Metabacillus sp. B2-18: one gene and its partner. The protein of the gene in region 1 interacts with the protein of each later gene in a pairwise test. Links are inferred from orthologs where the notes say so. Each region holds a gene or a part of one and is shown in the gene's direction. Other genes may lie near its edges.

Evidence for each region.
Region 2: the proteins of LPC09_RS01210 (region 1) and LPC09_RS15365 interact in binary tests that used the Bacillus subtilis proteins (3 or more experiments, as listed by UniProt). The link is inferred for Metabacillus sp. B2-18 from one-to-one orthologs.

The regions. Positions count from the first base shown.
Region 1 is NZ_CP088245.1:217,378-220,932, forward strand. What follows is about bases 100-3,096. They hold LPC09_RS01210 (anti-sigma regulatory factor), read left to right. Parts: upstream 100-1,395; coding sequence 1,396-1,797; downstream 1,798-3,096. Other genes in these bases: LPC09_RS01200 (STAS domain-containing protein), read left to right, coding at 188-1,030; LPC09_RS01205 (STAS domain-containing protein), read left to right, coding at 1,030-1,392; LPC09_RS01215 (PP2C family protein-serine/threonine phosphatase), read left to right, coding at 1,808-2,815; LPC09_RS01220 (anti-sigma factor antagonist), read left to right, coding at 2,871-3,096. Also shown: more of LPC09_RS01220, read left to right, coding at 3,097-3,203; anti-sigma B factor RsbW, read left to right, coding at 3,200-3,555. UniProt on the Bacillus subtilis protein: Provides the crucial link between the upstream module (communication of environmental stress) and the downstream module (integration of the environmental signals with signals of energy stress) that compose the signal transduction pathway controlling the sigma-B factor.
Region 2 is NZ_CP088245.1:3,041,390-3,044,911, reverse strand. What follows is about bases 1-2,902. They hold LPC09_RS15365 (serine/threonine protein kinase), read left to right. Parts: upstream 1-1,011; coding sequence 1,012-1,794; downstream 1,795-2,902. Other genes in these bases: LPC09_RS15355 (glutathione peroxidase), read right to left, coding at 2,635-2,902; LPC09_RS15360 (sporulation protein), read left to right, coding at 1,812-2,582; LPC09_RS15370 (hypothetical protein), read left to right, coding at 827-1,012; LPC09_RS15375 (DUF2515 family protein), read right to left, coding at 1-516. Outside these bases: more of LPC09_RS15355, read right to left, coding at 2,903-3,198.

The DNA.
Region 1 (3,555 bases):
TTTTTGTTTTGAAGGTTCTTTTGTATACGATTTTATCGTATCTATGTATACATGTTTGTCTTACTAATGGGAAAATCCCTATAGCACTTAAAAGAGTATTCTGTGTAGTGCTTTTTTTTGTCCAAAGAAATCTGTATAATTAAAGCGATGACATTGACCGTGAATTTTAAGGAGGAGTAACAGAACGATGAGTCAAGATTCTAATCCATTTTTGACATTTATTCAAACAAACAGAGAAGAACTGATTATAAAATGGGAAGAAAAAATGAAGAACGTGGATGACCAGAAGGTATCAAACGTTATTTCTGATCAAGTATATACAAACATTTGCAATGAATATATTAATATACTATTACAATATTTTAGAAAGTCAGATGATGAAATTAATAGTAAGATTTCTGAGTTTTCACAAAGAGTTGTTCAATTAGGGTGGTCTCTTCGTTTTATTTCAACAAGTTTACAGGAAATGAGTAAGCTTTTATTTGAGATGATGACAGTTGAGAACACTGATGAGGAGAAAATGGCGTTAGTCTGGGCATTTGATAAATGGATTGCTCCAATTAACAGTGAAGTTCTTTATCACTATGCATCTTCTTGGGAGCGAACTGTTTCTCTTCAAAAAATAGCTTTACAAGAATTATCTGCACCGCTTATTCCGGTTTTTGATAATATTACCGTTATGCCCTTAGTAGGAACAATTGATACTGAGAGAGCAAAACGGATAATGGAGAACTTGTTGCAAGGTGTTGTTAAGCATCGTGCTGAGGTTGTGTTAATCGATATTACGGGAGTGCCAGTTGTTGATACAATGGTTGCTCATCATATTATTCAAGCATCGGAGGCAGTAAGATTAGTTGGTGCAAAATGTTTATTGGTTGGGATAAGACCTGAAATTGCTCAAACAATTGTCAATCTGGGGATTGATCTAAGTCAAGTTATTACAAAGAATAGTCTTCAAAAAGGAATAGAATCTGCATTGGAAATGACAAATCGTCAAATCGTCAAATCGTATCCTTGGAGGAATAACTAATGAATGCTAGAATACCAATCTTAAAGCTTCATAATTGTTTGCTAATCTCAATTCAGTGGGAGTTAGATGACCAAACTGCTCTACAATTTCAGGAAGATCTCCTTCATAAAATTCATGAGACAGGTGCAAATGGGGTTGTTATTGATTTAACATCAGTTGATGTTATTGATTCTTTCATCGCAAAGGTCCTGGGTGACGTAATTAGTATGTCGAAGCTTATGGGAGCAAAAGTTGTATTAACAGGAATACAGCCTGCTGTTGCCATTACATTAATTGAGTTAGGCATCCAGCTTGAGGATGTACAAACAGCTTTAGACCTAGAAAAAGGGCTTGAAACATTACAGCGGGAGTTGGGGGAGTAAAGCATGGAAAACCAATCCTGTGTTAAAATTGTCACCGAATGGGACATTGTAGCAGCCCGCCAACTTGGTCGGAATGTTGCAAAAGAGCTTGGCTTCGGTACAGTGGATCAAGCGAGAATTACTACTGCTATATCCGAATTAGCTCGTAATATATATCTATATGCAGGGCAAGGGGAGATGCGTATTGAACGCATTAATGACCTTGGAAAAAGTGGTTTGAAAATAACAGCCATTGATAATGGACCGGGAATTCCTGATATTCGAAAAGTGATGGAAGACGGGTTTTCTACTTCTGGAGGTTTGGGTGCAGGTTTGCCGGGAGTCAAACGTCTAATGGATGAATTTGATATTTCTTCCACAGTAGGTGAAGGAACAGATATTCAGGCGGTGAAATGGCTTCGGTAGGAGGACGTAAATGGATTATCGTGATTTTCTTGAGACAAAATATTCGGAGCTATTAAGAAATTACTTAAATGAACAAACAGAAACAGCACTTTATCAAGGACAAAAGTTCAGTCGAAAAACGATTGAACATCAGATTCCACCTGAAGAAATCATTAGTACACATAGGAAAGTTCTTCAAGAGCTTTTCCCTGATATACAGCAAGAGGTTTTATCTTCATTAGACTTCCTGCTTGAGGTGATGATGGGATACGGATTAGCCTATCAAGAACATCAGAGTTTGAGAGACCAGCAGCTAGAGATTAGATCTGAAATCCAAATTGCCGCAAATGTTCAGCAAACACTGTTAGAGACATCTGTTCCTGCTATTGATTCTCTGGATATTGGAGCGATAAGTGTTCCTGCAAAGCAAATGAATGGAGATTATCATCATTTTGTTCAGGATGAACAAGGAATAAGTATCGCGGTGGCAGATGTTATTGGAAAAGGAATTCCGGCAGCTTTGTGCATGTCTATGATTAAATATGCAATGGATAGCTTTCCGGAATCACGTAAAAATCCAAATCAAATCCTGGAAAATTTAAATAGAGTGGTTGAACGGAATGTAGATCCGAGCATGTTTATTACGATGTTTTACGGAATGTATAATACAGTTGACCACTTATTCACATATGCTTCAGCGGGACATGAACCGGGGTTTTATTATCATTCCTCAACCGGAGAGTTTGAGGATCTTACTGCTAAGGGTCTTGTTTTAGGGATCGATCAAAACTTCAAATATAAGCAGTATCAGAAGAATGTTAAACCTGGAGATATGGTAGTCCTATTATCAGATGGAGTAACAGAATCTAGGACTGACGAAGGGTTTGTTGAAAGATCAGCAATTACAGATTTAATTCATCAGAATATAGATCTAACGTCTCAGCAAATTGTAGAAAAAATCTACAGGCATTTTGAAAAAATGCAGGATTTCCAATTAAGGGATGATTTCACATTAATAATTATTAGAAGAATGGTTTAGCAGTATCTTTTACAGGGTATGTAATAGCATAAAAGTTCTTTTGAGGTGATAACGGGTGAATTTAAAAGTTGAAATAAATAAACTTGGAGATCAAGCGATTGTCTCCGTCGCAGGTGAAATTGATGCTTATACAGCACCTAAGTTAAGAGAAGCCATCATACCATTAGCGGAAGAGCCGAATCCTAATATTACAATTAATTTAAAAAATGTATCTTATATGGATAGTACGGGTTTAGGTGTGTTTGTTGGTTTGTTGAAAAGCGTAAGAAAAAACGGCGGGCAGTTAAATTTAGCAGAATTATCAGATCGTCTGGAGCGCTTATTTAGTATAACTGGACTAAGTGACATCATTGATATATCTTCAAAATCAGAGGGTGGGGTACAATGAAGCAATTAGTAGATTATATAGAGATGAAGGTTCCAGCCAAACCAGAATATGTAGGTATCATTCGTTTAACCCTCTCTGGGATTGCTAGTAGAATGGGATATTCATATGATGATATTGAAGATTTGAAGATTGCTACAAGTGAAGCTTGTACAAATGCTGTTCAGCATGCATATAAGACCAATGAAGAGGGCGAAGTGGTCGTTGGATTTGGTTTATATGAAGATCGATTAGAAGTAATGATTGCTGATAATGGCAAAAGCTTTGATTTTGAGAAAACTAAAGATGAACTTGGTCCTTATTCTGCTTCAAGTCCAGTAGACCAACTTCCTGAAGGAGGTTTAGGTCTCTATTT
Region 2 (3,522 bases), 2.8 Mb from region 1 along the record:
TAATGCATATGTTAGCAGTGAAGATTGTTGTGAAGTAAAGAAGAATTTCCAAATTGGTATCATGAACTTAGAAACATGAAACGAAGGTAATAAATGGGAATAATCAGTAGAATCTTCTTTGCTTTTTTTATAGAGTAATAGCTGTGGAAAGGCATCATGAAAAATCAGGGCATTTGCTCTTTCTAAAAAATGAAACAGAATTGTTTGTTGCTTGCTATCAACGAAAGATTCAAGTAAAGGACTTTTCAAATCGGTCATATTGTATCCACCATTGCGAGAAACCATATGCGCAAGAAAAGCCCAATGAATCTCTGGATGTTGACGATAAAATGTTAAATATGCATTTGTTCTAGTAAGATTATTTTTATTATTAATTTTTGTTTCATTAGAAATAGTGTTGATTATTTTTCTTTCTTTTTGTGTAATAACAAAAGGAGAAGATTCTTTCAATATATTCTTTAGTTGCTGCTCAAGAAACCGGTCGTTTGCTTTTTTATTTCTAATTTCTTCATTCATAATTAAACCGTCCTTTAAGTTTAGGCTGTTTATTACAGTAGTTGTAGTTGAGTTAATTTTATAATAATGACTCTTAAATCAAAAAACGAACATCTTTCTTCATCCTGAACTTGTTAATAAACAATACACGGATGAAAACACTAATAAAGGTGAAATTCATACGTTTTTTGGTAACAAATGATACATTATGAAATGGATTCAGTTAAATTCCTATATTATTTGTATGAAATTTATGAAACCTTTGTTCTTTTTTGTCGTATATACTAATGAGCTATAATAAAAATAAAATTTTTAGAAAGAGGGATTTAATATGTTAAAGAAAATCCTTAAATCTTTATTATCTTCAAGTAAACATTCACATTCATACCGAAGAAGCTACAGTTCGAGTGATTTTAAAAGAAGAAAATCTCATCATTATCATCCGTCAAAGTATGGGCACCAACATTACAAAAGAAAGCATAAATCAAGTGGTTTTTTTAGTTCATATAGTAGCTAATGAACAAGTTCACCAAAAAGTGGATTGAACTAACAGAGCAACCATTAAAAGCTCATCAAATTGTAAATGAAAGATATATCATTAAGAATCTTTTAGGCAAAGGTAGCTATGGGTTCACATATTTAGTGAAAGATGAAGAAAATCAGAATAAAGTGCTAAAGCAATTACGGAAATATAAAATGCTCGAAAAGTCTGGGGAAGAATCTTTTAAACATGAAGTCACTATTTTAAGAACTTTAAATGATTCTTCTATTCCAGCTTTTTATGATGAATTTATAGAAAATGAAAAACATTTTATTGTGATGGAATATAAAAAAGGAAAAACATATGAAGATTTAATTTTTATAGAAAATATGACATTTTCAGAAGAAGAAGCATTGAAAGAGCTTTATGACGTACTTGTATTAGTAAAATTGTTTCATGATATTGGATGGGTTCACCGTGACTTACGTATTCCTAATATCTTGAAAAATGAAGAAGAAAAGTACATTATTGATTTTGGTCTGGCTAGATTCATAAATGATAATCATTCTGAACAATTTGATTCTTTAGAGAAAAAGTTGTTTCGAGAAGTTTCATTTAAAAGTGATTTTTATGCATTAGGTCATTTTCTTTTATTTTTACTTTATTCCTCATATCAACCGAAAACTAGGGAAAAAAGATCATGGGAAGAAGAGTTGGATATTACAGACCATACAAAAAGAATTCTACGTAAAATGCTCCAATTAGATGAACCATATGATGAAATCAATCAAATTATGAAGGATATAAGAGGGTCATAAAATGAGGAGGAATCAGGATGTCATTTTTTAATAAAATACTGGCAAGTGTTGGAGTTGGTTCTGCAAAGGTTGATGCTAAACTTTCTAAATCATCCATCATGATTGGTGAAAAAGTAGAAGGAGTTATTGATGTACAAGGTGGAAATGTAGAACAAGCAGTTGATGAGATCTATTTAACAGTCAACACAAATTATGAAAAAGAACAAGATGATCGCGTAATCAATAAGCATGCTGTGATCGCAACCATTAAGTTAAATGAACCGTTTGTCATTATGCCTGGAGAAACTAAAACATTCCCTTTCCAAATTGAAATGCCATTAGACACACCGGTTAGTGTAGGTTCATCACAAGTATGGATTCAAACAGGTGTGGACATAAAAGGTGCTTTTGATCCACAAGATCGAGATATTGTGACAATTTTACCTAATAATATGATGGATCAGATTTTAAATGTTATGAAAGAATTAGGTTTTTCCTTAAGAAAGGTCAAAAACGAAGAGGCTTCATTTAAATTAAGAAAAAGATTACCGTTTGTACAAGAATTTGAATTTATTCCAACAACGGGTTCGTATTATGGAAAATTCGATGAAGTGGAAGTTTTGTTTTTCTTAATTGATGATCATAAAATAGAGGTTGTAGTAGAAGTCGACCGCCGTGCAAGGGGCCTTGCTGGTCTTTTTTCAGAAGCACTTGATTTAGATGAATCGATTATTAAATTTACAATAGAAGAAAATGAACTGCATCAAGTAAAAAACATTTTTAAGGAAATTCTAGAAAATCATAGTTAGAAAAGGAAAACTATTGGAACAGAATAAAGTTCCAATAGTTTTTGGCATGTATTTACGCTGTTACATTATTTAATAATGTTTCTATATCCTGCTCCATGTCAATAGGATCTGTTGTACATTCAAAACGTTTTACAACGTTACCTTCCTGGTCAATTAAGAATTTTGTGAAATTCCATTTAATTGAGTAATTATCTGTTAAATATTCTGGGTGTTTTTCATTTAGTAACGGAATTAGTATTTTTGCAACAGGATGGAAAGGATTGAATCCCTCAAAAGGTTTACTTTGTGATAGATAATCGAATAATGGGTGAATGTTTTCATCTCTTACATCTATTTTTTGGAATAATGGAAAACTAACACCATAGTTTAATAGACAGTTCGCTTGAATGGCGTCATTTGAATCAGGTTCTTGGTTATCAAATTGATTACAAGGGAACCCTAATATTACAAAATCTTTTTCTTTATAGCGATTGTACAGCTTTTGTAAGTCTTCATATTGATATGTAAATCCGCATCTACCTGCAGTATTAACAACTAATAATACTTTTCCTTTATAGTCTTCAAGAGATCTTTCCGTTCCATTCATTGCTTTCGCTGTAAAATGATATATACTCATAAACAGTCCTCCAAGATTAATAGTTATTTTTCCCTATGAAATTTGACTCATTTTTATTATACATGAATAGTTTCATCATTTAAAAGAAATTCATTCAAGCTAACTAACTTTATATATATTAATAAAATATAAAAATTTACCGATAGAATAATAGTGTAGGTAATTTGTTTTAAAAAAATGTAACAATTAGGTAGAAAATATCGTTATATGTATATTAAACTATTCTTATTTAAACTCTAACTTATAGTTGCATTTACATGTTTAAGTTTTAAAGTATGTTAAGTAGAGCACTTTTGCAAAAAGGGGAAAAAGAAATGGACGAGA